2 regions of the Peribacillus suis genome follow, and region 1 is predicted to be linked to the other one. Evidence: a T-box and tRNA genes for the amino acid it is inferred to sense, from the RefSeq annotation. Region 1 holds a T-box; the other holds one or more tRNA genes.

The links. A T-box is a leader RNA that pairs with one kind of tRNA and senses whether it is charged. The one in region 1 lies ahead of leuS (leucine--tRNA ligase), so its partner is inferred to be a tRNA-Leu.
Region 2: it has a tRNA-Leu gene. The T-box ahead of leuS (leucine--tRNA ligase) is inferred to sense a tRNA for this amino acid. The anticodon was not compared.

The regions. Positions count from the first base shown of each region.
Region 1 covers NZ_CM182019.1:3,554,275-3,569,541, reverse strand. Annotated here, with positions in the region: gene mnmM (tRNA 5-(aminomethyl)-2-thiouridylate-methyltransferase MnmM) at 1-336, opposite strand, end outside; gene mnmL (tRNA modification radical SAM protein MnmL/YtqA) at 333-1,298, opposite strand; gene AC503W_RS17415 (SMI1/KNR4 family protein) at 1,463-1,966, shown strand; gene AC503W_RS17410 (DUF2524 family protein) at 2,054-2,317, shown strand; T-box leader at 2,477-2,705, shown strand; gene leuS (leucine--tRNA ligase) at 2,760-5,174, shown strand; gene AC503W_RS17400 (GNAT family N-acetyltransferase) at 5,327-5,812, shown strand; gene AC503W_RS17395 (S8 family peptidase) at 6,239-9,145, shown strand; gene AC503W_RS17390 (spore coat protein) at 9,301-9,822, opposite strand; gene gltC (glutamate biosynthesis transcriptional regulator GltC) at 9,905-10,807, opposite strand; gene gltB (glutamate synthase large subunit) at 10,941-15,267, shown strand, end outside.
Region 2 covers NZ_CM182019.1:89,904-105,170, reverse strand. Annotated here, with positions in the region: gene disA (DNA integrity scanning diadenylate cyclase DisA) at 1-1,064, opposite strand, end outside; gene radA (DNA repair protein RadA) at 1,067-2,455, opposite strand; gene clpC (ATP-dependent protease ATP-binding subunit ClpC) at 2,666-5,107, opposite strand; gene mcsB (protein-arginine kinase McsB) at 5,216-6,292, opposite strand; gene mcsA (protein-arginine kinase activator protein McsA) at 6,289-6,840, opposite strand; gene AC503W_RS00525 (CtsR family transcriptional regulator) at 6,862-7,323, opposite strand; rRNA gene rrf (5S ribosomal RNA) at 7,586-7,701, opposite strand; rRNA gene AC503W_RS00515 (23S ribosomal RNA) at 7,766-10,699, opposite strand; rRNA gene AC503W_RS00510 (16S ribosomal RNA) at 10,873-12,423, opposite strand; tRNA gene AC503W_RS00505 (tRNA-Ala) at 12,583-12,658, opposite strand; tRNA gene AC503W_RS00500 (tRNA-Pro) at 12,671-12,747, opposite strand; tRNA gene AC503W_RS00495 (tRNA-Arg) at 12,753-12,829, opposite strand; tRNA gene AC503W_RS00490 (tRNA-Leu) at 12,839-12,927, opposite strand; tRNA gene AC503W_RS00485 (tRNA-Gly) at 12,940-13,014, opposite strand; tRNA gene AC503W_RS00480 (tRNA-Leu) at 13,020-13,101, opposite strand; tRNA gene AC503W_RS00475 (tRNA-Lys) at 13,111-13,186, opposite strand; tRNA gene AC503W_RS00470 (tRNA-Thr) at 13,231-13,306, opposite strand; tRNA gene AC503W_RS00465 (tRNA-Val) at 13,322-13,397, opposite strand; rRNA gene rrf (5S ribosomal RNA) at 13,409-13,524, opposite strand; rRNA gene AC503W_RS00455 (23S ribosomal RNA) at 13,589-15,267, opposite strand, start outside.

The DNA.
Region 1 (15,267 bases):
CGATTTATCGCCTCCAGGTAGATAGCCAAGGTTGTAGATGGCCCCGGTGATCTTTCCCGCATGTTCCCCGGTGATATACGTATCAAGCTGTTCATGTCCATCGTGGACGAGGGTGCAACGCTTTTGTAAATGTTCCGTTTCCAATTTATTCGCGGTAGTGTGAATGGCTTGCTCTTGAATGTCAAAACTATAGACATGACCGGTTTCGCCGACCAATTGGGCGAGAAAAACGGTATCATGGCCGTTGCCCATCGTTCCATCAACGGCGATGTCCCCTTGTTGAACGGCTCTCTCAAGAAGTAGCTTCGCAAAATCCAAAACGCGATTCAGCTTCATGGTGATGGGACCTCCTCTGATTGATAATGTTTTCCCTGCCAGCTATTGCGGCGTTTCAGTTCGGCATCGATGGCGTTCAGGACATCCCATTTATTGACGCTCCACATCGGCCCGATCATCAAGTCTATGGGGCCATCGCCGGTAATGCGGTGGACGATCATTTCTGGGGGAATGACTTCCAACTGATCGCATACGAGATTTACATAATCGTCCCGTTCAAGAAATTCAAGCATTCCTTTTTCATATTGCTTGACCATCGGCGTTCCTTTCAAAAGGTGAAGCAGGTGGATCTTGATTCCCTGGACATCCAGTTTAGCGACTTCACGTGCGGTCTCCATCATCATTGCATAATCTTCGTTAGGCAAGCCATTGATGATGTGGGTACAGACCCGGATCCCGTGTTTACGCAGTTTATCGACGCCTTCCTTGTAGCAAGCATAGTCGTGGGCCCGGTTGATCAAGTTCCCCGTTTCATCATGGACCGTCTGCAGGCCAAGCTCGACCCAAAGATAGGTACGTTGATTCAGTTCGGCTAGATAGTCGACTACATCATCAGGCAGGCAGTCCGGGCGTGTCGCGATGGAAAGCCCGACCACTCCATCCTGAGTGAGGACGCTTTCGTACTTTTCACGAAGCTCTGCGACAGGGGCGTGCGTGTTCGTGAACGCTTGGAAATAGGCCATATACTTGCCGTCTTTCCATTTGTGGTGCATTTTTTCACTGACTTTCTTAAATTGGACATCAAGCGGTTCGACGCGATCGCCTGCAAAATCCCCCGATCCTGCGGCACTGCAGAAGGTGCAGCCGCCATGTGCGACTGTGCCATCACGGTTCGGACAGTCGAAACCGCCGTCAAGCGCAACTTTGAAAACTTTATGGCCAAAGTGATGGCGTAAATGGTAATTCCAAGTATGATATCGTTTGTTATCCGTTGCATATATAAACGGGTTTGCTTGATCCATATCAGCAACCTCCTACGTGTAATAAAGCGCAACCTATATTATACAACATTCCGGAGAATAGGTCTTTTTCTTAAAAAAGAAGCGTATAATGTATCTTGAAGGTTAATTTTAGATAGTTAAACAGGTGTGTTCGTTTATCTAAATTGAGTCGGGAGCTGATGAATATGACCGTTCAAGTAGAAGAAGTCATAAATCAAATGAAAAAGAAATTAGCAGAAAATAACCAGGTGCTAGAAGTCAATGATGACGGGACTGTGTTCAATGCAACGTGTACCTTCAATTCTCCTGCCTCGGACGAACAAATCCTCGCTTTTGAGGAAAAGACCGGTTTGCTGCTGCCAGATGAATATAAAGCATTTTTGAAGATAACGAATGGCTGCCGCCTGTTCGATCATGTTGAATCCGGGGGCGAAAATGATCTATACAGCCTCGAGGATATCATAAATTACACGTATGAAGAAGATTATGAAGGCTGTTATAAGGTGGCCTGCATTTATCAAGATAATATCGTGATCCATGGAAATGACGTGGCCAAAGGCAAGCAGGATTATATCATGGTAAAAGGTCATATCGATGATTTCGATGAAAGCAAGCCGCTTCATATGGGTTTCGCGGAGTGGCTGGAGCAATTCATTTCCCATCAAGGGGTAAAGTTCTGGGATAAGTGAAAAAAAATGATAATCCTCCCGTTCTTAGTTCAAACTAATTGTGATGATGTAATGTCATCCAAATGAACGTGAAGGAGAGGGTTTGAAATGGCAACAAGACAATCCGTTGGTCAGTTATTGGAGCAATGCGAAGGGGCTCTCCGATTTGCAGATTATGAATATAACGAAGCATCAAGGCTGGGCCATTACAGTGATGAGGAATTCCAGAAGTCACAGCTTTATATCGAAGAGGCTTTGACGAACTTGGACAAAATGTATGGAAGTGCGGATGCCCAGCAACGGGATATGCTTCAAAGGATGCAACAGCAATTGAATGATATAAAGAATGATATGATTTTATTGCGTCATTAAAGGTGTATGTGGGGGCTATGGAAGCATAGCTCCCTTTTCCAATGTGCACGATTTTGAATGGTGATGCATATATAATGAAAAACCTGGAGATAATGTTGGTGACCGGCTATTGCAATTGTCGGTAAAATTGACTAGAATGAAATAAAATCAAATATTCTTATAAAGACTATGAAGAGAAGTAGTAGCAATTAGAACCAGTTTAGAGAGTTGACGGATGGTGCAAGTCAACCTGGATTGATTGTGAACTCGTCTTGGAGTCACAGGTGTGAAGCGATAGTAATGCCTGGCGTCCAATCCACGTTACGGAACTTTTAAGCTGGGCGATTGTTTGTTGTCGCCAATGTGGGTGGTACCGCGGGAAGATATACATAATCCTCTCGTCCCAATTTGGGATGAGGGGTTTTTTATTGTTTTTTTTATACGGAAAATAGGAGGAAGTCTAATGAGTTTTGAACATAGAAGCATAGAAACGAAATGGCAGCAATATTGGGAAGCGAACAAAACGTTTAAAACGGGAGAAGATAGCGGCAAACGTAAATTCTACGCGCTGGATATGTTCCCCTATCCATCTGGAGCGGGTCTTCACGTTGGACATCCGGAAGGTTACACGGCGAGTGATATTCTGGCACGGATGAAACGGGCGCAAGGGTACAATGTGCTCCATCCAATCGGCTGGGATGCATTCGGTCTTCCGGCAGAGCAGTACGCAATCGATACGGGGAATGACCCGGCTGAATTCACGGAACACAATATCAACACGTTCCGTCGCCAAATCAAGGCGCTTGGTTTCTCTTATGACTGGGATCGTGAAATCAATACGACGGATCCGGAATATTATAAATGGACACAATGGATTTTCTTGAAATTATACGAAAAAGGCCTTGCCTATATCGATGAAGTCGCTGTGAACTGGTGCCCGGCACTTGGTACGGTTTTAGCGAATGAAGAAGTCATCGATGGGAAAAGTGAACGTGGCGGACACCCGGTCGAACGCCGTCCAATGAAGCAGTGGATGTTGCGCATCACGGCTTATGCCGACCGTCTGATCGACGATTTGGATGATGTGGATTGGCCAGAAAACATCAAGGATATGCAACGTAACTGGATCGGCCGTTCTGAAGGGGCTGAAGTGACGTTCACGATCGATGGATTCGATGAATCATTCACGGTGTTCACGACACGTCCGGATACATTATTCGGTGCAAGCTATGCGGTTCTTGCTCCAGAACATCCTTTCGTGGATAAGATCACGACATCCGAACAACGTGCTGCCGTTGACGCTTATTTAGACGAAGTGAAACATAAAAGTGACCTGGAAAGAACGGACCTTGCAAAAGATAAATCAGGCGTGTTCACGGGTGCTTATGCAATCAATCCGGTCAATGGCGAAAAGATGCCGATCTGGATTGCCGATTACGTATTGATCAGCTATGGAACGGGTGCAATCATGGCGGTTCCTGCTCATGATGAACGTGATTATGAATTCGCAGTCAAATTCGACTTGCCAATCAAAGAAGTCGTAGCTGGTGGAGATGTGACGAATGAAGCCTACACGGGCGACGGACTTCATGTGAACTCCGGATTCCTGGATGGAATGAATAAAGAAGAAGGCATCACGGCCATGATTAAATGGTTGGAAGAAAAAGCAATCGGTACGAAAAAAATCACGTACCGCCTTCGCGACTGGTTGTTCAGCCGCCAACGTTACTGGGGTGAGCCAATTCCAATCATCCATTGGGAAGATGGCACCATGTCAGCACTTAAGGAAGAAGAGCTTCCATTACTTCTACCTAAGGCAACGGACATCAAGCCTTCAGGAACGGGTGAATCACCACTTGCGAACATCACGGATTGGGTGAATGTAGTTGACGAAAACGGACGTAAAGGCCGTCGTGAGACAAATACCATGCCACAATGGGCAGGTAGTAGCTGGTACTTCCTTCGTTATATCGATCCGGACAATACGGAAGCTCTTGCCGATCCGGAAAAATTGAAAGAATGGATGCCGGTCGACATTTATATCGGTGGTGCCGAGCATGCCGTGCTTCACTTATTGTACGCGCGCTTCTGGCATAAATTCTTGTATGACATCGGTGTCGTACCAACGAAAGAACCGTTCCAAAACTTATTCAACCAAGGGATGATCCTTGGCGAGAACAATGAAAAAATGAGTAAATCAAAAGGGAATGTCGTGAACCCTGATGACATCGTGGAAAGCCATGGTGCGGATACGCTTCGCATGTACGAAATGTTCATGGGGCCATTGGATGCATCCATTGCCTGGTCGACAAACGGATTGGACGGTTCACGCCGATTCCTGGATCGCGTCTGGCGCTTACTTGTCAATGAAGACGGTACGATGACGGATAAATTGGTCGAAACGGACGACAGTGGCAAGCTTGAAAAAGTGTATCACCAAACTGTCAAAAAAGTGACCGAGAACTATGAAGAATTGAAATTCAATACGGCGATTTCACAGCTGATGGTATTCATCAACGATGCCTACAAAGCGGAAGCACTTCCGAAAGAATATATCGAAGGCTTCGTGAAATTGTTAGCACCGGCTGCACCACATATCTCAGAAGAACTTTGGTCTAAACTGGGTCATTCTGAAAGTATCGCTTACGGAACATGGCCTGCGTTCGACGAAGCGAAGCTCGTCGATAACGAAGTGGAGATCGTCATTCAAATCAACGGAAAAGTCAAAGCCAAACTTATGGTGCCGACTGATACGACAAAAGAAAAACTCGAAGAAATCGCGATGGGCGAAGACGCCATCAAAGAACAGATTGATGGTAAAACCATCCGCAAAGTCATTGCCGTACCTGGCAAATTAGTCAACATCGTCGCAAACTAACAATCAAAAGAGCTGCCCCGCATATTGGCCGGGGCAGCTCTTTTTTTGTTGCCCTGGAAAGGGACATTCGTCGATTTATAAATACTAGGACCATATCATGATATGTATTTTTATGGTAATATGTAATGAAAAACCAAGGAGCAACCATAACTATGGAAAAAGTTCATGACGTGGAGTTAAAACATTTTTCGAATGAATATTTGGACGTATTACATTCCTTTGAACTTCCTGAAGAACAAGGGCAGTTCACAGCATTACCAAGCAAGATTTTAGAGGTGAAAGAAGGACAACATCGTATTGTTATTTTATGTGAGGATGAGCCTGTAGGCTTCTTTCTATTACATTCAACGGAACGCGTTAAGGTGTACTCGGATAATCCGAAAGCGATGCTCTTAACGGCATTATCTATTAACCATGCAAAGCAAGGAAATGGTTATGCTAAACAAGCGATGCTCTTACTAAGTGATTTCGTTAAATCAGAATTTCCGTACTGTGATGAAATCGTTTTAGTTGTTAATCATAAAAATGTCCCTGCTCAGCGACTGTATGCAAAAGTAGGTTTTACTGATACAGGTAAAAGAAAAATCGGTCCGATTGGTGAACAGTTTGTCATGCATTTGTCGGTGAAGAATACATAACTCTTCAAACTTTCGGAAGCTAACCTGTAATAGAAAGATAGCATGAATAAATCATAGAGTGTTTTAATTTGAAAAAAAGGATCTTCGCTGAAGATTCTTTTTTTTGCCGATGATAGTTGATTATGTACCTAAGAACAAGGCTTCCCAAAACGCAGATGAAGAAAGTGGAAGAACCAAGATTCGAGATTCGGACACATATGGGTGATATGGTCGGAACCCTAAGTGAATGTGGAAGAAATAGAAGGAAAACCGGTTCTTATAAAAAGGAAAATATCTTGAATCAAAGATACGTATTAGTGCCAAATGCCTGTTTATTCCTTGGAGTCTAGCATTCTAAGGTTATTGCCAAAAAAATGGTTGATAATATTTAACAGTGTGATAATTTGGTATAGTAGAGCATTTTTAGCAATTTTAGGAGGGTAACTATTGAACGTTAAAAGAGTAAGGCAGTTTATGGTAAGTGTACTCATATTTTCACTTGTTTTTGGGATGTTGATTCCGCAAAGATCCCAGGCTGCGACAGATTCATCAAAAATCACACAAGCAACTTCCATTAAAAGTGGGGAAACGGTTGAAGGAAATTTTGACAAGCCTGAGACCCATTGGCTCCAGATCACCCCAACGAAAGATGACACGAGTCAGTTTTCCCATGTTGAGTTCGATGTAGAATCGGACGATTATCTTACTATTTCAGTCTATCCCACTTTAGAAAAAGCGGAGAAAGATGAAACGTATGATAGCTACCGGGCAACTAGTGGTCCTGAAGAAAAGGCCGTCATCGACTTCCCGTTCGGTTGGGAAGGAAGCTATTATGTGAAAATAGAGTATTTCGGTGAAGTGGATGAAGAGGGTCTATCCTTGCCCGAGTCGGAGAATAAGACGACTTACAAAATACATGCACAATCCGTAAAATTGCCTCCTTCCGCAACTTCTGCTGAACTGGGATTGGATTCATGTCCAGTGGAGTTAAGTGCTGTAGGAAAGTCCACGGGTAAAAACCTATTAAGTGAAATTCGCAAGTTCAGAGACGGAGTCCTTTCCAAGTCAGAGGAAGGACGCGCCCTATCTTCCTTGTACTATAAAGCCGGACCATTCCTGGTCCTTGATATGGCAGGAAGCAAGAGTAAACGAGACGATGTATACAACAATCTAGTAATCCTTCAACCTCTTATTGCAGACCTTAATGAAAATGGGGAAAGCAGTACAGCCGTCATTTCAAACAAACAGCAACAGGCGATTAAAGAATTGTTCGATGTGACGGTCGATGCGGTTCCCGCTTCACTGAAAAAAGAAATGAACGGCATTGCGGATAAAATCGGCATGAACCATCTCGCAGGCGAGCGTGTTGTCGATATTGCAAGCAAAGCGGGTTATAAGCTACCGGCTTCCAAAAGCATCACGAGCAAGTATATCGTCAAGATGAAGCCGGGTAAAAAACTGACTTCGGTTCAAACCAAGGTACAAAGCTATGGAACGTTCTCGACCTTCAAAAAACAAGATGTCATCCTCGATGATACATATGTGGTGGAGCTAAAGGGAACGGGCAAGATGAGTGCAGCAGCCCTTACACAGGTTGAAAACCTCTCGGATGTAGAGTATATCGAGCCGGTTAAACCGTATAAAGCCCTTTCAAATGACATTCAATCCCCATATCAATGGTCCTTGAACAATGAGGGGCGTGAAGTAAGTAAAAAAGGCGCTGACATTCATAATGATGAATTGCAGAAACTTATAAAAAGTCGCAATCTGAAAGAGACATTGGTTGCGGTAATCGATACAGGTGTCGATCATACGCTAGCGGACCTGAAAGGCAAAGTCCTTATTGACCAAGGTAAGAACTTCATCGACCAAAAAGTGGACGCAATCGATGATAATGGACATGGTACACATGTTTCAGGCATCATCGCTGCCCAGTCGAATAATGGATATTCCATGGAGGGAATCAATCCATTGGCCAAAATCCTACCTGTCAAGGTCCTTGATTCTTCAGGGGCAGGCGACACGGAAAAAATTGCAGCGGGAATCATTTATGCGGCAGATAAGGGAGCCAAGGTCATTAACTTAAGTTTAGGCGGTACCTATAGCCGGACCATCGAGCACGCCCTGAAATATGCAGCATCCAAAGGCGTCGTGATCGTTGCGGCAAGCGGGAATGAAGCCAGCATGCTTTCTTACCCGGCTTCCTCTAAATATGTGATATCCGTCGGGGCAACCAATGCCTATGATATCGTTTCGGATTATTCCAACTTTGGCCCGACACTTGATTTGGTGGCACCTGGAACAGGGATTCCAAGTCTTGTGCCAAACGGAAATGTCACGTTTATGGATGGGACATCGATGGCAACGCCACATGTCGCAGCAGTTACCGCGTTATTACTTTCCGGTAATCCGGGATTGAAAACCAATGACGTACGCACCATCCTTCATGAAACAACCGATTACATTGCCTTTAAGGAAGAAGACAATGAAGGAATGTATGAAGATTATGATGAGGAAGGAGAGCCGATAGCACCAGCGGTCGACAGAGATTATGTGTCAGGGTTCGGAAGGCTGAATGGCTTTAGTGCCCTTAGTAAAGTGGATCTGAAAGCTGCAGTGAACCCCATCCTTGATAATCAAACGAAACTGACAGGAACGGCTATAAAAGGTTCAAAAGTGGAAGTGAAAAACGGAAGCAAGACAATTGGAACGGCAGTGACTTCAGCCAAAGGTACGTTCAGTGTTGCCATTCCAGCTCAAAAGGCCGATCAACGCCTTAGCGTGAATATCTCTGATTCCACTAAGTCAGCGGTGGCTTCCATTAAAGTGTTTGTGAAGAAGGGGGAAGCTCCTAAAGCACCTACTGTGAAGGCTGTAAGTGACAAAGATACGTATGTAACGGGAAAAGCAACGGCGGGAATCACGATTTCCATCAAGAATAGCGCCAAAAAAGTAATTGGCAAGGGCAACACAGACAGTAAAGGGAATTACAAAGTAAAAATCAGCAAACAAAAAGCAGGCACAAAACTTTCCATCACAGCTACAGACGCGGCGAAACGGGTAAGTAAAGCGAAAAATGTGACTGTGTTGGATAAAACGGCGCCAAGTGCACCAAAAGTCGATAAAGTAACGGACAAATCAAAAAAAGTAACCGGTAAAGCGGAAGCGGGATCGACCGTTACTGTCAAGTACAAAGATAAGAAGCTAGGATCGGCCAAAGCTGATAAAAAAGGGAAATTCACCGTGAAAATCAGCAAGAAAAAAGCAGGATCGACGTTGTCCGTAACAGCAAAAGATAAAGCGGGCAATACAGGCAAAGCGAAGAAAGTGACTGTCAAGAAATATAAAAAGTAACGCATGAAGCGGAAACGGCACTCCCCTAATAGGGATGTGCCGTTTTTTGTCATGGTCTATCGGTCTACTATAAATGGTTGGAAAACACATATAGAAAATAGTTCCCATGATAAAAAGGTAAGCGGTGGGATCGATTTCCACTTACCTTTTTTCGTTCATAATTGGGACAAAGCTTTTTTGGCCGTCTTCACGTCGTTTTGGAGAAGCTGGTTGAAATCATAAGCTGGATAGAGATCTCTTTCATATAGATAGTTGAAAATCCTTGCGTGATTATCGATGGCCCCATTTAATTGCTTTTTAAAGACCTTCCGTAGGGAAGGGGTGGCCGTTTCAGTTATGGCAGTCGCATAATTTCTGATGGAGGATTTGGCCAGCCCGAGTAAATCCCCGGCAGCCATTGCCGATGCATCATCTCTTATTTCATCCCCCTGCAGTATTTCTCCCATGCGATCTTCCTCATCCCGATTGGCATCAGGTGTCAACGGATAAAATTGCAACAGCTCCATGAGGTTTTGCGTTAGCGAATGGATCATGTTTTTGTAGTGTGTTTTTAAAACCGGGTCTTTTATTTCTGGATAGGCTTTTTTTAGCTTCATAAGGGCATTGGACTGTGATGCTACCAATTCATGAAGCTCAAGTGTTTCATGCCAAGCAAGATGTGAATGTGTGGGTGTCATGTTAATACCTCCTGAACATATTGTCTCGATACAGTATTCAAGAGGTGGGCATTTCGGAAGTTATCCCATTATTGAGAAAATATTATTGGTATTGCTCCAGCCTTGCAAAGAATTTCTTAACAAACTCGTAAAATACCTTTTCTGATGGGGCAAGCTCTCGATTCCTTGGAGAGATGATACCGACTGTCCGTTTGACAGAAGGCGTTTCAATGGGAATCTTGACGGTCATCCTCGGCACGATTTCATAGAAGGTGCTGTCAGGCAAGAGGCTGACCCCGATTCCAGCGGACACAAGCCCTTTTATGGAATCCATGTCTTCCCCTTCCGAAGCGATGTTCGGTGTGAAGCCGGCCTGCTTACAAGCCTCGATGGCCAGGGTGTTCAAGACGTAACCTTTGGGGAACAGCACAAAAGGATCATTCCTCAGGTCGCTTAGGCGCAGGCTCTTTCTTTCAGCCAGCGGATGGGTGATGGGAAGTAGGGCGGACACGTTTTCGGTGAATAAGATATGGCCGTCGATATCGGGATCTTTTGTAGGGACCGGTCCCAGGAAGGCCAAGCCGATTTCCCGGTTTTTCACGGCGTCCATTAAGTAGGAGTAGGAGCCTTGTTTCAAATGAAATGAGATGTTCGGCTGTTCATCTTTAAAAGCGGAAATGACAGTCGGCAATAAATAGGTGGAGAGGCTTGTCGGAAACCCGATTTTGATCATCCCATGTTCCGGATCCAGGAATTCCTCGATTTGATATTTGGCATATTCAATGGACTTTATCGCCGTTTTGGCATGAACCAAAAATATTCGTCCAATCGGTGTTAGTTGAATGTTCCGGCCGATTTTCTCGAATAACAAGACGCCGAGTTCTTCTTCCAGTCTAGCAATCTGGCGGCTGATGGCCGATTGGGCAATATGTAGGTGTTCGGCGGCTTCAGAGACGTGTTCCCTCTCCGCAACCTCGACGAAATAACGCAATTGACGTAGTTCCATTTACTCATCTCCTTCCATCTATCTCAAAGTGAGATAGATTTTGGCTTAATTATATATTGTTTATATTGATTTGAAAACCTAGAATAATATGTAAGTGACATAACGGTGTAAGAAATAAGAGGGGGGAAAACGTATGACATACAATCAAATACCAAAAGCACAAGGTCTTTACCGTCCGGAATTTGAACATGATGCATGTGGGATCGGTTTATACGCTCATTTAAAGGGGCTAGCTACACATGATATCGTCAAGCAAGGACTGCAGATGCTGTGCCAATTAGATCACCGCGGGGGACAAGGGAGCGATCCTCTAACAGGGGATGGGGCAGGATTGATGGTGCAAATTCCTGATAAGTATTTCAAGCTGACTTGCCCGGAAATGAATTTGCCGGCAAAGGGACGCTATGGTGTGGGCATGCTCTTTTTTTCCAACGATGATGCTGAACGGAATGAAATTGAGACTCGTCTGAATTCATTAATCGAACTAGAGGGTCAAACGCTTCTAGGCTGGAGAACGGTTCCTGTGGATGCAGGGAAATTAGGGGACGTCGGTAAGGAAACATGTCCGACAATCCGACAGGTGTTCATCGGGGCAAGTGATGACGTTACGGAAGACTTGGCTTTTGAGCGCAAATTATTCATCATCAGGAAACAGGCTGAAAACTGGGCGAGGGAACGGGGAAACCGTTTTTATTTTGCGAGTCTTTCAAGCGCGACGATCGTTTACAAGGGATTGCTGACGCCGGAACAAGTCGATGCTTTTTATCTTGATTTGCAGCATGAAGATTTTTTGTCCGCTTTCGCTTTAGTGCATTCCCGCTTTAGTACCAACACCTTCCCTAGCTGGGAACGGGCCCATCCAAACCGCTACTTGATCCATAATGGGGAGATCAATACGCTTCGGGGCAATGTCAACTGGATGAAAGCGCGTGAACAGCAGTTCGTTTCGGAAGCTTTCGGGGATGATTTACAAAAGGTCCTTCCTATCTTGGATACGGATGGAAGCGACTCATCCATTTTGGATAATGCCCTTGAATTCTTCGTGCTGGCAGGACGAAAACCGGCGCATGCCGCCATGATGCTGATTCCTGAACCATGGACGGAAAATCCGCATATGACCAAGGAAAAGAAAGCCTTTTACGAATACCACAGCATGTTGATGGAGCCTTGGGATGGTCCGACGGCAATCTCGTTCACGAATGGGAAACAAATCGGGGCGATCCTGGACCGTAATGGATTACGACCTGCCCGTTATTATGTGACCAAAGATGACTATATCATTTTCTCCTCGGAAGTCGGCGTAATCGAAGTCGAGCCGGAAAATGTATTATATAAAGAGCGTTTAAGCCCAGGCAGGATGCTTCTGCTTGATTTAGAGGAAGGGCGCATCATCTCGGATGAAGAAATCAAATCCGAAATGGCAAACGAACTACCGTATCAAAAGTGGCTGGACGAACAGATTGTGCAGTTGACGGACGAAGAACAGCCGGTCGATGTGGAACCAATATCCGATTTGGTTTTCCGTCAAAAAGCGTTCGGCTATACGTATGAAGACGTGCAAAAATATTTGTTGCCGGTCATTAAGGAAGGAAAAGATCCACTTGGCTCGATGGGGAACGATATTCCGTTGGCGGTATTGGCGGATGGCCCGCAATCGCTTTTCAATTACTTCAAGCAATCCTTTGCCCAGGTGACCAACCCACCAATCGATTCGCTGCGTGAACAAATAGTTACGTCAACGATGACGTTTCTGGGGGCAGAAGGCGACTTACTGAACCCGAATGAAAGGAACAGCCATCGCATTCAATTGGATACACCGGTATTGACGCCAGGACAAATGAAGCAGCTAAAAGAAAATACCTATCCGGAGTTCAAAAGCAGGGTCATCGAGACTTTATTTTCTGAAGATTTGGAACTTGAGTTGGATCGTATATGCCGGGAAGCGGAACAGGCGATAACGGAAGGCGCCAGCCTCCTGATTTTATCCGATAAAAATATGACCGAAGACCGTGCTGCGATTCCTCCATTATTGGCGGCCAGTGCCCTTCACCAAGAGCTTATTCGTCATGGGAACCGGACGAAGGTCAGCATCATCGTCGAAACCGGAGAAGCACGGGAAGTCCATCACTTCGCCGCTTTGATTGGATATGGGGTGGATGCCATCTATCCGTATCTTGCTTTTGAAACGTATAAGCAGGCAGTCGCAGACGGCAGTCTAACAATCAGCTACGAGAAAACGGTTCGCAAATATGTGAAAGCCGTGACGGAAGGCATCGTCAAGATCATGTCGAAGATGGGAATTTCCACGGTCCAAAGTTACCGTGGTGCCCAAATTTTCGAAGCGGTCGGAATTAGTGCGAATGTGATTGAACGCTATTTCAGTGGTACAGCGTCACAGCTTAGTGGGATTGAATTGGAGACCATTGCGGAAGAAGCATGGATCCGTCACCAACGTGCCGTCGCCGATCTTTCCAATCAGACGCTTGAAGCGGGCAGTGATTTTCAATATCGGGCAAATGGTCAGCATCATGCGTTCAACCCGAAAACGATTCATACGCTGCAATGGGCGTGCCGAAAAGGTGATTACAGCCTATTTAAGCAATATTCCCAGTTGGCGAATGAAGAGCGCCTCGGATTTTTGCGGAATTTATTCTCATTCAATCAAAAGAACCAAAGTATCTCCATAGATGAAGTGGAATCCGTGGAATCCATCGTGCGCCGTTTCAAAACAGGGGCCATGTCATTTGGGTCGTTAAGTCAGGAAGCCCATGAAACATTGGCGATCGCGATGAACCGTTTAGGCGGAAAAAGTAATAGTGGAGAAGGCGGGGAACATCCGAATCGGTATGAAATCGATGAAAACGGCGATAGCCGCCGCAGTGGAATCAAGCAAATCGCATCCGGTCGTTTTGGTGTGAAAAGCCATTATCTCGTGAATGCCGATGAGCTTCAAATTAAGATGGCACAAGGAGCGAAACCGGGTGAAGGCGGGCAATTGCCTGGGAATAAGGTATACCCTTGGGTGGCAGAAGTGCGTGGATCCACGCCAGGCGTCGGCCTGATTTCACCACCGCCACATCATGATATTTATTCAATTGAAGATTTGGCGCAATTGATCCATGATTTGAAGAATGCCAATCGTGAGGCTAGGATCAGCGTCAAGCTGGTATCGAAAGCGGGAGTCGGTACGATTGCTGCGGGTGTCGCCAAAGGGGCTGCCGATGTGATTGTCATCAGCGGGTATGACGGTGGAACAGGTGCCTCGCCTAAAACGAGCATCAAGCATACTGGACTGCCGTGGGAGCTTGGTCTTGCCGAAGCCCATCAGACCTTGATGCTGAACGGTCTACGTAGTCGAGTCGTCCTTGAAACGGACGGAAAGCTGATGACTGGCCGTGACGTGGTCATGGCGGCGATACTTGGTGCCGAAGAGTTCGGTTTCGCAACCGCTCCACTCGTCGTGCTTGGTTGTGTGATGATGCGTGCGTGCCACTTGGATACATGTCCAGTAGGTGTAGCTACACAAAACCCTGAGCTACGGAGCAAATTTGCCGGAGATCCGGATCATGTCGTGAATTTCATGCGCTTCATTGCGGAGGAAGTTCGTGAAACGATGGCTGAACTAGGGTTCAAGACGGTTGACGAAATGGTAGGACGCACGGATGTTTTAGAGGTGAGTGAACGGGCCAAGGCCCATTGGAAAACGAAGCACCTGGACTTATCGACCCTTCTTTTCCAACCGAAAGGAATCCGTACGTTCCAGCATCCGCAAAACCATAAAATCGAGGAATCCTTGGATGTCAGGGAAATCCTCCCGGCCGTACAGCCTGCCCTTGAGGACCAAACCCAAGTGGATGTTAGTTTCCCAATCACAAACGTGAACCGCGTGGTTGGAACGATCGTCGGCAGTGAAGTTTCCAAACGCTATGGCGAGGAAGGGCTGCCGGAAGATACGATCACCCTTCGCTTCACGGGATCGGCCGGCCAAAGCTTCGGTGCCTTCATACCGAAGGGGATGTCGATGTATTTGACAGGTGATGTCAATGACTATATCGGTAAAGGATTATCCGGAGGGAAATTGGTCGTCACATCTCCACCTGGAAATCAGATGGAAGCGGGCGACAATGTGATTGCCGGGAATATTGCCCTATATGGTGCCACAAGTGGGGAAGCCTACATCAACGGACGTGCGGGTGAGCGTTTTGCGGTCCGGAATAGTGGCGTCCATGTCGTCGTCGAGGGAATTGGCGACCATGGTTGCGAGTATATGACAGGCGGACGTGTCGTGATTCTGGGGGATGTCGGGAAAAACTTTGCAGCCGGTATGTCAGGCGGTATTGCTTATGTACTTGCAGATGAAGTGGAAGCATTCAAAGCCTTGTGTAACCCGGAAATGATCGAATTCGAAACGCTAGATGACATAAAAGATGTTAACGAAGTAAAAGAATTGATCTCGAACC
Region 2 (15,267 bases), 750 kb from region 1:
CGATTAGTGACAAGTTGATTTTTTAATATCCGAAGACCCTCTCTAATTTTATTCGCACGAACTTCCCCAATTCCTTCCACTTCATCAAGTTGCTCAACCGTCGCCTTATTGATTTCTTTAAAGCAATCAAATTGTTTCACTAGATTATCGATGATCAGACCTGGTAATCGGGGGATTTTATGAAGGATTCGGTACCCCCTGGCATGGACAGGGGCATCTACATGAATATGACCCTGGTACCCCAGTATCTTCAGCAGGATGCTCTCATCTAGCTTTTCCTGCATGGCAAGTTCCTGAAGGCGAAGAATGGTTTCCTCCGGATTATCTTCCTTATTGGACGAGTAATCTTTGATAAGCCATTTTCCTTCTGTTTCGATATCTGCTAATATCTCATTCATCTGCAGGCGAATCAGCCTACCTTCTGTACCCAGTTCATTGAGGTATGTCAGTAACTCCGCTTTGATTCGAAGAACCATCACGTACCGGTGGAACACTTGCAAAAGATCCTCGTACGTTACTATTTCCTCGAATTCGAGGGCTCCCAATACCGAAATGCTCTGCTGTAGCACGACCTTATACTTTTCCAGGGTCTGGATGGCCAGATTGGCTTTCGCGAGGATGACTCCTATATCTTTAAGGGCATATCGAAAATTCCCCTGGTATAGGGTGATAACAGTCCTCCGCTGAGAAATGGCAATCACTAATGATTTCGTCTCCCTCGCTACCCTTTCCGCTGTTCGATGCCTCATGCCGGTCTCTGTAGATGGCGCACTATTATCCGGGACCAATTGTGCATTGGCAAAAATGATTTTGTCGGCCTTCTCGTTCAAAATGATGGCTCCATCCATTTTTGCCAACTCATATAATGTACTTGGGGTACAGGCACAGTTAATTTGGAAACCACCATCCACAATCGCTCGTACCTTTTCGTTGTACCCCACAACAATCAATCCACCCGTATTCGCCCTTAATACATTTTCAATTCCTTCTCGAAGAGGTGTGCCTGGGGCCACAATTTGCAAAATCTCCAACTTTGTTTTCTCATACCCTTTTTTCTCTGTCATCCTTAACCCCCTAGCGTATGGTGAAGCGCCTCAGAAACTGATGAAACCCCAATGATTTTGATGCCTTTTGGAGCAGTCCAGCCACCTATATTATTGGCTGGGATGATGACCCGTTCAAATCCGAGCTTCGCTGCCTCCTGAACTCGTTGTTCAATCCGGGAGACCCTTCTAACTTCCCCCGTCAACCCCACTTCACCAATAATGCAATCAGCTGGATTCGTGGACTTGTCACGGAAACTTGATGCAATACTAATGGCAACTGCCAGATCTATGGCTGGTTCATCCAATTTAACGCCCCCCGCGACTTTTAGGTACGCATCTTGGTTTTGCAGGAGCAAACCGACTCTCTTTTCTAAAACTGCCATTAAAAGTGAAACTCGGTTATGGTCAATTCCAGTGGCCATTCTCCTTGGGTTTCCGAAACTAGTCGGTGATATCAGGGCTTGTATTTCGACAAGTACTGGTCTTGTCCCCTCCATCGAGGCGACAACGGTCGATCCTGAAGCACCTTGGGAACGCTCCTCAAGGAAGATTTCCGATGGATTCGCCACTTCTTCCAAACCATGTTCCTTCATCTCAAAAATGCCCATTTCATTTGTCGAACCGAATCGATTCTTGACTGCACGGATTATCCGATATGTATGGTGTCTTTCTCCCTCAAAATATAAAACGGTATCCACCATATGTTCAAGCAGACGAGGTCCGGCAATCGCCCCTTCTTTTGTAACATGTCCCACGATAAAAATGGCAATTCCATTGGTCTTGGCAATGCGCATTAAAGAAGATGTACATTCCCTCACTTGGGAAACGCTTCCCGGGGCTGAAGTCACTTCCGAATGGTACACGGTTTGAATGGAATCAATGATGACCAGGTCTGGCTTTACCTCTTGGATGGCCTGCTGGATATAGTCCATATCGGTCTCGGCATACACCAATAAGTTCTCCGACATCGCTCCTAACCGATCCGCTCTTAACTTCGTTTGTTTGATGGATTCTTCCCCAGAAATATATAATACTTTCTTCTGTTTATGAGCTAATTGTGCAGACACTTGCAAAAGGAGTGTTGATTTGCCTATCCCCGGGTCTCCGCCGATCAATACAAGTGATCCTTGGACAATACCACCGCCAAGTGCACGATTCAATTCTGCCAAATCCGTCGTAATGCGTGGTTCTTTGTCCGACTGAATGGTTGTGATGGGTGTCGCCTTCTCACGCTCTGCAGATCCCCTCACTTCTGAATGGGTAAATGCTCCCTTTCGAGCTGGCTTAACAATCTCCGTCTCTTCAACCATCTTGTTCCATTCCCCGCATCCAGGGCATTTTCCCATCCATTTTGCTGACTCATACCCACAAGATTGACACATGAATTTCGTTTTCTTTTTTGCTGCCATAGTAACTCCTCTTTCTCATAATACTCATGTAAAAGATATTATATATTGGTTTTATTTAATCCTTCTTATTTAAAGTTATTAAGAAATTTATTTTTACTCTCTATTCGATTCATCTTATAGAGTAGTTCCTCTAGGTACAATTTCGTCATGAATAAAAACAGAGGTACACTGCTGAGAAATCTGAGTGTACCTCGAAGTTAAAGAATGACTTTATTCACTTATGTTGACGGGATCGCCATTTCTGATCGCAAATTTATTGTCCACGACATCCATCACGACCGTTTGCCCTTTTTGCACATTTCCTTTGAGCAGTTCTTCAGATAGGTAATCTTCGACATGTTTTTGTAGTGCCCTGCGAATTGGACGTGCCCCATATTCCGGATCGTATCCTTCAGATGCTACTTTTTCTCTAGCTGCATCTGTAAGCTCTAAGAAAATTTCCTGTTCCTTCAAACGGGAGATGAGCTGATTGGACATCAACGTAACGATTTGTTTCAAATGATCCTTTTCTAATGAATGGAAGACGATCGTCTCATCAATACGATTCAGGAATTCTGGACGGAAGGCACGTTTTAATTCTTCCATCACTTTCCCTTTCATATTTTTGTAGTCTTGACCAGTGTCCTGAATATTGAAGCCTACATACTTATCAGTCTTCAATGCAGAAGCTCCGACATTCGATGTCATAATCAGAATCGTGTTCCTGAAATCCACAGTACGGCCTTTTGAATCCGTCAATCTTCCGTCTTCAAGGACCTGTAGAAGAATGTTGAATACATCTGGATGTGCCTTTTCAATTTCATCAAGTAGAACGACGGAGTATGGCTTTCTACGTACTTTTTCAGTCAGTTGTCCGCCCTCCTCATATCCCACATAGCCTGGAGGAGAACCAACTAGGCGTGAAGTTGAATGTTTCTCCATATATTCCGACATGTCGATACGGATCATGGCATCTTCATCACCGAACATGGATTCAGCCAATGCACGACCAAGTTCCGTTTTACCGACTCCTGTTGGCCCTAGGAAGATGAATGAGCCGATTGGACGTTTAGGATCCTTCAGCCCCGCTCTTGCACGTCGTACTGCTTTGGAAACGGCTATAACAGCCTCTTCCTGACCAATTACACGATCATGGAGAATAGATTCCATATTTAGAAGTTTATCTGACTCCGTTTGTGCCAATTTAGTAACCGGGACTCCAGTCCAGCTGGATACGACATGTGCGATGTCTTCCACCGTCACTTCACTATTTTCTTGCCCTTGTTTCTCTTTCCACGTTTTCTTTGTTTCTTCCAATTGTTCTCTTAAGCGTTGCTCCGTATCACGAAGCGATGCAGCTTTTTCAAACTCCTGGCTTTGAACGGAAGCGTCCTTTTCTTTCCGGACTTCATCTAATTTCACTTCAAGTTCTTTTAAGTTTGGAGGTGTAGTATATGAACGCAACCGGACTTTCGAACCTGCTTCATCAATTAAATCGATTGCTTTATCCGGAAGGAAACGGTCGGAAATATATCGATCAGATAACTTAACAGCCGCATCGATAGCCTCATCAGTGATTGATACACGGTGATGGGCTTCATACCGGTCACGTAACCCTTTAAGAATTTGAATGGACTCTTCTGTTGTTGGTTCATCCACTTGGATGGGTTGGAAGCGGCGTTCGAGTGCAGCATCCTTTTCGATATATTTACGGTACTCATCCAATGTGGTTGCACCGATACATTGCAGTTCACCACGGGCCAATGATGGCTTAAGGATATTAGATGCATCGATGGCACCTTCCGCCCCACCAGCACCAATCAATGTATGCAATTCATCAATAAACAAGATGATATTTCCTGCTTGACGGATTTCGTCCATCACTTTCTTTAATCGATCCTCGAATTCACCACGGTATTTCGTCCCCGCTACGACCGTCCCCATATCAAGTGTCATGACACGTTTATCACGTAGGATTTCAGGAACCTCATTATTGATGATTTGCTGTGCTAGGCCTTCAGCAATAGCAGTTTTACCCACCCCTGGCTCACCAATTAATACAGGGTTATTCTTTGTGCGTCTGCTCAACACTTCGATGACACGCTGAATTTCCTTGCCTCTACCAATGACAGGGTCCAAGCTGTCTTCACGAGCGATGGCCGTTAAATCACGAGCAAGACTATCAAGGGTTGGAGTGCTTGCATTAGAGGCGGTTGAACCTTGATGTCCACCTGACTCATTGCTACCTAATAGTTGTAATACTTGCTGTCTTGCTTTATTTAAACTGACGCCAAGGTTATTTAACACACGGGCTGCTACACCTTCTCCTTCTCGAATAAGTCCAAGGAGTACATGTTCTGTGCCTACATATGAATGACCTAATTTCCTTGCTTCATCCATGGATAGTTCAATGACTTTCTTCGCTCTTGGCGTATAATGAATCGTTTGGGCTTTGTCCTGGCCACGGCCGATTAAGTTTTCCACTTCTTTCTGGATCTTTTCCGCACCTAATCCGAGAGCGTATAATGCTTTGGCTGCAATACCGTCTCCCTCGCGAACTAAACCTAAAAGGATGTGCTCCGTACCAATATTATTATGACCTAACCGGATAGCTTCTTCTTGGGCTAATGCTAATACTTTCTGGGCTCTTTCAGTAAAACGACCAAACATCATAGGGAATTCCTCCTTTAGAATTTTCGTTTTGAATAAAGCTTTTGACTCTGCATAAAATCTTGCAGATGCTTCGCTTTAACATGTATAGCAGATGATCGATTGACTTTTCTATGAGAAGGAGGATTCTGTGAAATCCAAGTGTTCTCGTATAAGAGCTGCTCGACGGATATCCCTTTCATGTGTCCTTAAAGGTCCACCTGCGTATTTTTGTAAAAAGCCTGGCTGAGTCAGAATCATTAACTCATTTAGGATGCTTTTTGAAATGTTTTTTATATATCCTATATCTATCCCTAACCTAACATCGGAGATACAGGTAGCTGCTTCCTTGGTCCCAATGATTCGGGCATTTGATAATATACCATAGGATCGGAAAACCCTATCCTCTAATTGTATGTGAGAGGTCTTCACTAATGCATCTCTGGCTGACCTTTCCTGGGCAATGATCTGCTGAACTACACTCGTTAGATCCTCCACGATATCCTTCTCGGATTTTCCGAGAGTGATCTGGTTGGAGATTTGAAAGATGTTTCCTAGAGCTTGACTGCCCTCTCCATAAATCCCGCGAACCACCAGTCCCAATTGATTAATGGCCGGTATAATATGATTCATTTGCTGAGTTAGTACAAGACCCGGGAGATGCATCATGACTGAGGCCCTCAATCCTGTTCCCACATTAGTCGGACAGCTAGTTAAGTATCCTCTTTCTTCATCATATGCATAGTCTATGGATTCTTCAATCCAATCGTCAAGAACATTTGCGAGTCTTAAGGTTTCCTTAAGTTGCAATCCTGACATCAAGCACTGGATTCGGAGATGGTCCTCTTCGTTAACCATGATGCTTATTTCTTCATTCTCGGAAAGAAGGCATGCCCCTTTTGCCGATTCTTCCACTAAATGTGGGCTGATCAAATGTTTTTCAACAAGCACTCTCTTTTCCAGTGACTGCATTTGATCAATTTCCAGAAGTTCCAGCTTGCCAATCTCTTGGGTAACTTCCTCTTCAATTCTTTTCTTCACTAATTCAATGATTTCTTTTGCCTCTTCATTGGAAAAGGCGGTAGGAAAGGTAAAGTCTTTAAAATTTCTGGCTAAACGAATTCGTGAACTTAATACAATATCCATTTCTGGACCTTCATGATTCATCCAGGAACTCAAAGCGTTCTCCATAAATTTCTCCAAACTCATGATTCATCGCCCCCCTCCTGTGCCTCATACCTTTTTTCAAGGGAACGAACCTTATCTCTTACTTCGGCCGCCTTCTCGAACTCTTCCTGTTCGATGTGTACCTTTAAATTCTCTTTTAAGTCAGAAATTTGTTTTCGAAGGTAAATACCGCCACCAATTCTTTTTGGGATTTTCCCAATGTGTGCAGTATTTCCGCTATGAACCCTCTTTAGAATCGGATTTAACTGATCATTGAACGTTTTATAACACTCGGCACATCCAAACTTTCCAATATGGACGAATTCCTTATATGAACGATGACAATGAGGACAGCGTTTTTCTTCTGTCATAGGAAATGAATTAGCCTTTGTCTGTTGAATATTCGACTCGATATTTAACAATCCTGCTAACAAATTATTTATTGAAAATCCATGCCCACCCGCATCCATGAACATCTCACCTTTTTCCTGAGCACATTTCTCACAAATCATGACTTCAGCCTTTTTTCCATTAATGATTTTGGTAAAGTGAAGAGTCGCAGGTCTTTGATGGCATTCTTGACAAATCATTCATTCATCACCTCTGCCAGTTTATTTATATTTTAAAGTTGTAAGCATGGCTGATAAAATTCGCGCCCTTAATTCATCACGATCAGGTAGGTCTATATAGATGACGGATCTATCAATGACACTCATCATGATTTTAGCTTCCCTTTCATTAATGACTTCCTCGCTCATCAGCCGAGCGATGACCCCTTCCGCCATAGATTGAGGCACTCTGGAACCAATAAGGGATAATAACTGGTTGATGAGTTGCACGTAATCCTGCGATTTCACCTTCATAATCCGAATATACCCGCCACCGCCACGCTTACTCTCAACAACATAGCCTCTTTCGATTGTAAACCTGGTATTAATTACGTAATTGATTTGAGAAGGAACACACTGAAATTTATCTGCTATTTCACTTCTTTTAATTTCTAGGATATCTTTCTGACTTATTTCTAGCACTTGCTTCAAATAAGTTTCGATAATATCAGATATGTTTCTCACTCAACCTCCTCCAATCTGACTTTGACTATATTTGACTATTATTATACAAGGAAAAATGCATATTGCAAATTAAAACGCACTAACTTCTTTTTGCATTACCTATTTTCTCCAAATTATATGTAGTTACATACCTATTGCACACGGTAAAATTAAAATATCTTTATAATTACCCCTAATGGATATATTCAAAACCACCCTTAATCCTTTAATCGTACTTTTAGAACGCAAAAAAAGCCCAGCCTAATGGCTGACCTTTAAAATGGCTTGGCGGCGTCCTACTCTCACAGGGGGAAACCCCCAACTACCATCGGCGCTGAAGAGCTTAACTGCCGTGTTCGGAATGGGAACGGGTGTGACCTCTTCGCTATCGCCACCAAACATATCAGGAACGTTGTTCCTTCAAAACTAGATAATATCAGAAGGTGTTCATCTTTTTAAAGCGTTGGTTAAGTCCTCGATCTATTAGTATCAGTCAGCTCCACATGTCGCCACGCTTCCACCTCTGACCTATCAACCTGATCATCTTTCAGGGATCTTACTAGCTTGCGCCATGGGAAATCTCATCTTGAGGGGGGCTTCATGCTTAGATGCTTTCAGCACTTATCCCTTCCGCACGTAGCTACCCAGCTATGCCTTTGGCAAGACAACTGGTACACCAGCGGTGCGTCCATCCCGGTCCTCTCGTACTAAGGACAGCTCCTCTCAAATTTCCTGCGCCCGCGACGGATAGGGACCGAACTGTCTCACGACGTTCTGAACCCAGCTCGCGTACCGCTTTAATGGGCGAACAGCCCAACCCTTGGGACCGACTACAGCCCCAGGATGCGATGAGCCGACATCGAGGTGCCAAACCTCCCCGTCGATGTGGACTCTTGGGGGAGATAAGCCTGTTATCCCCGGGGTAGCTTTTATCCGTTGAGCGATGGCCCTTCCATGCGGAACCACCGGATCACTAAGCCCGACTTTCGTCCCTGCTCGACTTGTAGGTCTCGCAGTCAAGCTCCCTTGTGCCTTTACACTCTGCGAATGATTTCCAACCATTCTGAGGGAACCTTTGGGCGCCTCCGTTACTCTTTAGGAGGCGACCGCCCCAGTCAAACTGCCCACCTGACACTGTCTCCCACCCCGATAAGGGGCGCGGGTTAGAATTTCAATACAGCCAGGGTAGTATCCCACCAACGCCTCCACCGAAGCTAGCGCTCCGGCTTCTCAGGCTCCTACCTATCCTGTACAAGCTGTAACAAAATTCAATATCAGGCTGCAGTAAAGCTCCACGGGGTCTTTCCGTCCTGTCGCGGGTAACCTGCATCTTCACAGGTACTATAATTTCACCGAGTCTCTCGTTGAGACAGTGCCCAGATCGTTACACCTTTCGTGCGGGTCGGAACTTACCCGACAAGGAATTTCGCTACCTTAGGACCGTTATAGTTACGGCCGCCGTTTACTGGGGCTTCGGTTCAAAGCTTCGCTTGCGCTAACCTCTCCCCTTAACCTTCCAGCACCGGGCAGGTGTCAGCCCCTATACTTCGCCTTGCGGCTTCGCAGAGACCTGTGTTTTTGCTAAACAGTCGCCTGGGCCTATTCACTGCGGCTTTTCTGGGCTATTCACCCTAAAAAGCACCCCTTCTCCCGAAGTTACGGGGTCATTTTGCCGAGTTCCTTAACGAGAGTTCTCTCGCACACCTTAGGATTCTCTCCTCGCCTACCTGTGTCGGTTTGCGGTACGGGCACCTTACATCTCACTAGAGGCTTTTCTTGGCAGTGTGGAATCAGGAACTTCGGTACTATATTTCCCTCGCCATCACAGCTCCGCCTTAATGGAAACGGGATTTGCCTCGTTTCCGGCCTAACTGCTTGGACGCGCATATCCAACAGCGCGCTTACCCTATCCTTCTGCGTCCCCCCATCGTTCAAACGATGTATAGGTGGTACAGGAATATCAACCTGTTGTCCATCGCCTACGCCTTTCGGCCTCGGCTTAGGTCCCGACTAACCCTGAGCGGACGAGCCTTCCTCAGGAAACCTTAGGCATTCGGTGGAAGGGATTCTCACCCTTCTTTCGCTACTCATACCGGCATTCTCACTTCTAAGCGCTCCACCAGTCCTTACGGTCTGACTTCAACGCCCTTAGAACGCTCTCCTACCATCGACACCATACGGTGTCAATCCACAGCTTCGGTGATACGTTTAGCCCCGGTACATTTTCGGCGCGGAGTCACTCGACCAGTGAGCTATTACGCACTCTTTAAATGGTGGCTGCTTCTGAGCCAACATCCTGGTTGTCTAAGCAACTCCACATCCTTTTCCACTTAACGTATACTTTGGGACCTTAGCTGGTGGTCTGGGCTGTTTCCCTTTCGACTACGGATCTTATCACTCGCAGTCTGACTCCCAAGAATAAGTATTTGGCATTCGGAGTTTGACTGAATTCGGTAACCCGTTGGGGGCCCCTAGTCCAATCAGTGCTCTACCTCCAATACTCTCATCTTGAGGCTAGCCCTAAAGCTATTTCGGAGAGAACCAGCTATCTCCAGGTTCGATTGGAATTTCTCCGCTACCCACACCTCATCCCCGCACTTTTCAACGTGCGTGGGTTCGGGCCTCCATTCAGTGTTACCTGAACTTCACCCTGGACATGGGTAGATCACCTGGTTTCGGGTCTACGACCTCATACTCATTCGCCCTATTCAGACTCGCTTTCGCTGCGGCTCCGTCTTATCAACTTAACCTCGCATGAAATCGTAACTCGCCGGTTCATTCTACAAAAGGCACGCCATTACCCATTAACGGGCTTTGACTACTTGTAGGCACACGGTTTCAGGATCTATTTCACTCCCCTTCCGGGGTGCTTTTCACCTTTCCCTCACGGTACTGGTTCACTATCGGTCACTAGGTAGTATTTAGCCTTGGGAGATGGTCCTCCCTGCTTCCGACGGGATTTCTCGTGTCCCGCCGTACTCAGGATCCACTCAGGAGGGAACGAAGTTTCAACTACAGGGTTTTTACCTTCTTTGACGGACCTTTCCAGGTCACTTCATTTACCCCGTTCCTTTGTAACTCCATATTGAGTGTCCTACAACCCCAAGAGGCAAGCCTCTTGGTTTGGGCTACATTCCGTTTCGCTCGCCGCTACTCAGGAAATCGCTATTGCTTTCTCTTCCTCCGGGTACTTAGATGTTTCAGTTCCCCGGGTCTGCCTTCAATACCCTATGTATTCAGGTAGAGATACTGTTCCATTACGAACAGTGGGTTTCCCCATTCGGAAATCTCCGGATCAAAGCTTACTTACAGCTCCCCGAAGCATATCGGTGTTAGTCCCGTCCTTCATCGGCTCCTAGTGCCAAGGCATCCACCGTGCGCCCTTTCTAACTTAACCGTTAAAAAGATCTTACTGATGCTTTGAAAAAAATTAATTGCCTTCTATCTATTATCTAGTTTTCAAGGAACAATGTAGAAAGATCGTCATCACGATGTGATGAGTCCTTCGTAGTTGAATGAATTACTCATTCAAAACTGAACAAAACAAAAGCGCTCTCGTATTATCCTTAGAAAGGAGGTGATCCAGCCGCACCTTCCGATACGGCTACCTTGTTACGACTTCACCCCAATCATCTGTCCCACCTTAGGCGGCTGGCTCCATAAAGGTTACCTCACCGACTTCGGGTGTTACAAACTCTCGTGGTGTGACGGGCGGTGTGTACAAGGCCCGGGAACGTATTCACCGCGGCATGCTGATCCGCGATTACTAGCGATTCCGGCTTCATGCAGGCGAGTTGCAGCCTACAATCCGAACTGAGAATGGCTTTATGGGATTCGCTTACCTTCGCAGGTTTGCAGCCCTTTGTACCATCCATTGTAGCACGTGTGTAGCCCAGGTCATAAGGGGCATGATGATTTGACGTCATCCCCACCTTCCTCCGGTTTGTCACCGGCAGTCACCTTAGAGTGCCCAACTGAATGCTGGCAACTAAGATCAAGGGTTGCGCTCGTTGCGGGACTTAACCCAACATCTCACGACACGAGCTGACGACAACCATGCACCACCTGTCACTCTGTCCCCCGAAGGGGAACGTCCTATCTCTAGGAGTGTCAGAGGATGTCAAGACCTGGTAAGGTTCTTCGCGTTGCTTCGAATTAAACCACATGCTCCACCGCTTGTGCGGGCCCCCGTCAATTCCTTTGAGTTTCAACCTTGCGGTCGTACTCCCCAGGCGGAGTGCTTAATGCGTTAGCTGCAGCACTAAAGGGCGGAAACCCTCTAACACTTAGCACTCATCGTTTACGGCGTGGACTACCAGGGTATCTAATCCTGTTTGCTCCCCACGCTTTCGCGCCTCAGTGTCAGTTACAGACCAGAAAGTCGCCTTCGCCACTGGTGTTCCTCCAAATCTCTACGCATTTCACCGCTACACTTGGAATTCCACTTTCCTCTTCTGCACTCAAGTTCCCCAGTTTCCAATGACCCTCCACGGTTGAGCCGTGGGCTTTCACATCAGACTTAAAGAACCACCTGCGCGCGCTTTACGCCCAATAATTCCGGACAACGCTTGCCACCTACGTATTACCGCGGCTGCTGGCACGTAGTTAGCCGTGGCTTTCTGGTTAGGTACCGTCAAGGTACCAGCAGTTACTCTGGTACTTGTTCTTCCCTAACAACAGAACTTTACGACCCGAAGGCCTTCTTCGTTCACGCGGCGTTGCTCCGTCAGACTTTCGTCCATTGCGGAAGATTCCCTACTGCTGCCTCCCGTAGGAGTCTGGGCCGTGTCTCAGTCCCAGTGTGGCCGATCACCCTCTCAGGTCGGCTACGCATCGTCGCCTTGGTGAGCCATTACCTCACCAACTAGCTAATGCGCCGCGGGCCCATCTATAAGTGACAGCCGAAACCGTCTTTCCATCTTCTCTCATGCGAGAAAAGAACATATCCGGTATTAGCTCCGGTTTCCCGAAGTTATCCCAGTCTTATAGGCAGGTTGCCCACGTGTTACTCACCCGTCCGCCGCTAATCTCAGGGAGCAAGCTCCCATCGATTCGCTCGACTTGCATGTATTAGGCACGCCGCCAGCGTTCGTCCTGAGCCAGGATCAAACTCTCCGAAGAAATGTTTGACTTGCTCATTTTGCTTTTTTATAGTGTGTGCTCACTCAAAATTTACGTTGGCGCTTTGTTTTGTTCAGTTTTCAAAGAGCAATATAATAGCAGTTAAAGTAACAACTTTATAATCATAACAAATCGTGATTAGCTTGTCAATACTTTTTTTGGTGGAGCCTAGCGGGATCGAACCGCTGACCTCCTGCGTGCAAGGCAGGCGCTCTCCCAGCTGAGCTAAGGCCCCAAAAAAAATCAATGGTCGGGAAGACAGGATTCGAACCTGCGACCCCTTGGTCCCAAACCAAGTGCTCTACCAAGCTGAGCTACTTCCCGAAAAATGGTGCGCCCGGCGGGAGTCGAACCTACAACCTTCTGATTCGTAGTCAGATGCTCTATCCAATTGAGCTACGGGCGCATATTAAGATGGTGCCGAGGACCGGAATCGAACCGGTACGGTAGTCACCTACCGCAGGATTTTAAGTCCTGTGCGTCTGCCAGTTCCGCCACCCCGGCATAAATAAATAGTGGAGCGAAAGACGGGATTCGAACCCGCGACCCCAACCTTGGCAAGGTTGTATTCTACCACTGAACTACTTTCGCAAACATGCGGGTGAAGGGACTTGAACCCCCACGCCTTGCGGCGCCAGATCCTAAGTCTGGTGCGTCTGCCAATTCCGCCACACCCGCATAATATAATGGTGAGCCATGAAGGATTCGAACCTTCGACCCTCTGATTAAAAGTCAGATGCTCTACCAACTGAGCTAATGGCTCATACTATTTATAAATGCTTTACATATGAAAAACCTGGATGAAAATGGTGCCGGCAAGAGGACTTGAACCCCCAACCTACTGATTACAAGTCAGTTGCTCTACCAGTTGAGCTACACCGGCAGGTGTAATATAAAATGGTGGAGGATGACGGGATCGAACCGCCGACCCTCTGCTTGTAAGGCAGATGCTCTCCCAGCTGAGCTAATCCTCCATATTGTATATGCTTGGCGGCGTCCTACTCTCACAGGGGGAAACCCCCAACTACCATCGGCGCTGAAGAGCTTAACTGCCGTGTTCGGAATGGGAACGGGTGTGACCTCTTCGCTATCGCCACCAAACATATCAGGAACGTTGTTCCTTCAAAACTAGATAATATCAGAAGGTGTTCATCTTTTTAAAGCGTTGGTTAAGTCCTCGATCTATTAGTATCAGTCAGCTCCACATGTCGCCACGCTTCCACCTCTGACCTATCAACCTGATCATCTTTCAGGGATCTTACTAGCTTGCGCCATGGGAAATCTCATCTTGAGGGGGGCTTCATGCTTAGATGCTTTCAGCACTTATCCCTTCCGCACGTAGCTACCCAGCTATGCCTTTGGCAAGACAACTGGTACACCAGCGGTGCGTCCATCCCGGTCCTCTCGTACTAAGGACAGCTCCTCTCAAATTTCCTGCGCCCGCGACGGATAGGGACCGAACTGTCTCACGACGTTCTGAACCCAGCTCGCGTACCGCTTTAATGGGCGAACAGCCCAACCCTTGGGACCGACTACAGCCCCAGGATGCGATGAGCCGACATCGAGGTGCCAAACCTCCCCGTCGATGTGGACTCTTGGGGGAGATAAGCCTGTTATCCCCGGGGTAGCTTTTATCCGTTGAGCGATGGCCCTTCCATGCGGAACCACCGGATCACTAAGCCCGACTTTCGTCCCTGCTCGACTTGTAGGTCTCGCAGTCAAGCTCCCTTGTGCCTTTACACTCTGCGAATGATTTCCAACCATTCTGAGGGAACCTTTGGGCGCCTCCGTTACTCTTTAGGAGGCGACCGCCCCAGTCAAACTGCCCACCTGACACTGTCTCCCACCCCGATAAGGGGCGCGGGTTAGAATTTCAATACAGCCAGGGTAGTATCCCACCAACGCCTCCACCGAAGCTAGCGCTCCGGCTTCTCAGGCTCCTACCTATCCTGTACAAGCTGTAACAAAATTCAATATCAGGCTGCAGTAAAGCTCCACGGGGTCTTTCCGTCCTGTCGCGGGTAACCTGCATCTTCACAGGTACTATAATTTCACCGAGTCTCTCGTTGAGACAGTGCCCAGATCGTTACACCTTTCGTGCGGGTCGGAACTTACCCGACAAGGAATTTCGCTACCTTAGGACCGTTATAGTTACGGCCGCCGTTTACTGGGGCTTCGGTTCAAAGCTTCGCTTGCGCTAACCTCTCCCCTTAACCTTCCAGCACCGGGCAGGTGTCAGCCCCTATACTTCGCCTTGCGGCTTCGCAGAGACCTGTGTTTTTGCTAAACAGTCGCCTGGGCCTATTCACTGCGGCTTTTCTGGGCTATTCACCCTAAAAAGCACCCCTTCTCCCGAAGTTACGGGGTCATTTTGCCGAGTTCCTTAACGAGAGTTCTCTCGCACACCTTAGGATTCTCTCCTCGCCTACCTGTGTCGGTTTGCGGTACGGGCACCTTACATCTCACTAGAGGCTTTTCTTGGCAGTGTGGAATCAGGAACTTCGGTACTATATTTCCCTCGCCATCACAGCTCCGCCTTAATGGAAACGGGATTTGCCTCGTTTCCGGCCTAACTGCTTGGACGCGCATATCCAACAGCGCGCTTACCCTATCCTTCTGCGTCCCCCCATCGTTCAAACGATGTATAGGTGGTACAGGAATATCAACCTGTTGTCCATCGCCTACGCCTTTCGGCCTCGGCTTAGGTCCCGACTAACCCTGAGCGGACGAGCCTTCCTCAGGAAACCTTAGGCATTCGGTGGAAGGGATTCTCACCCTTCTTTCGCTACTCATACCGGCATTCTCACTTCTAAGCGCTCCACCAGTCCTTACGGTCTGACTTCA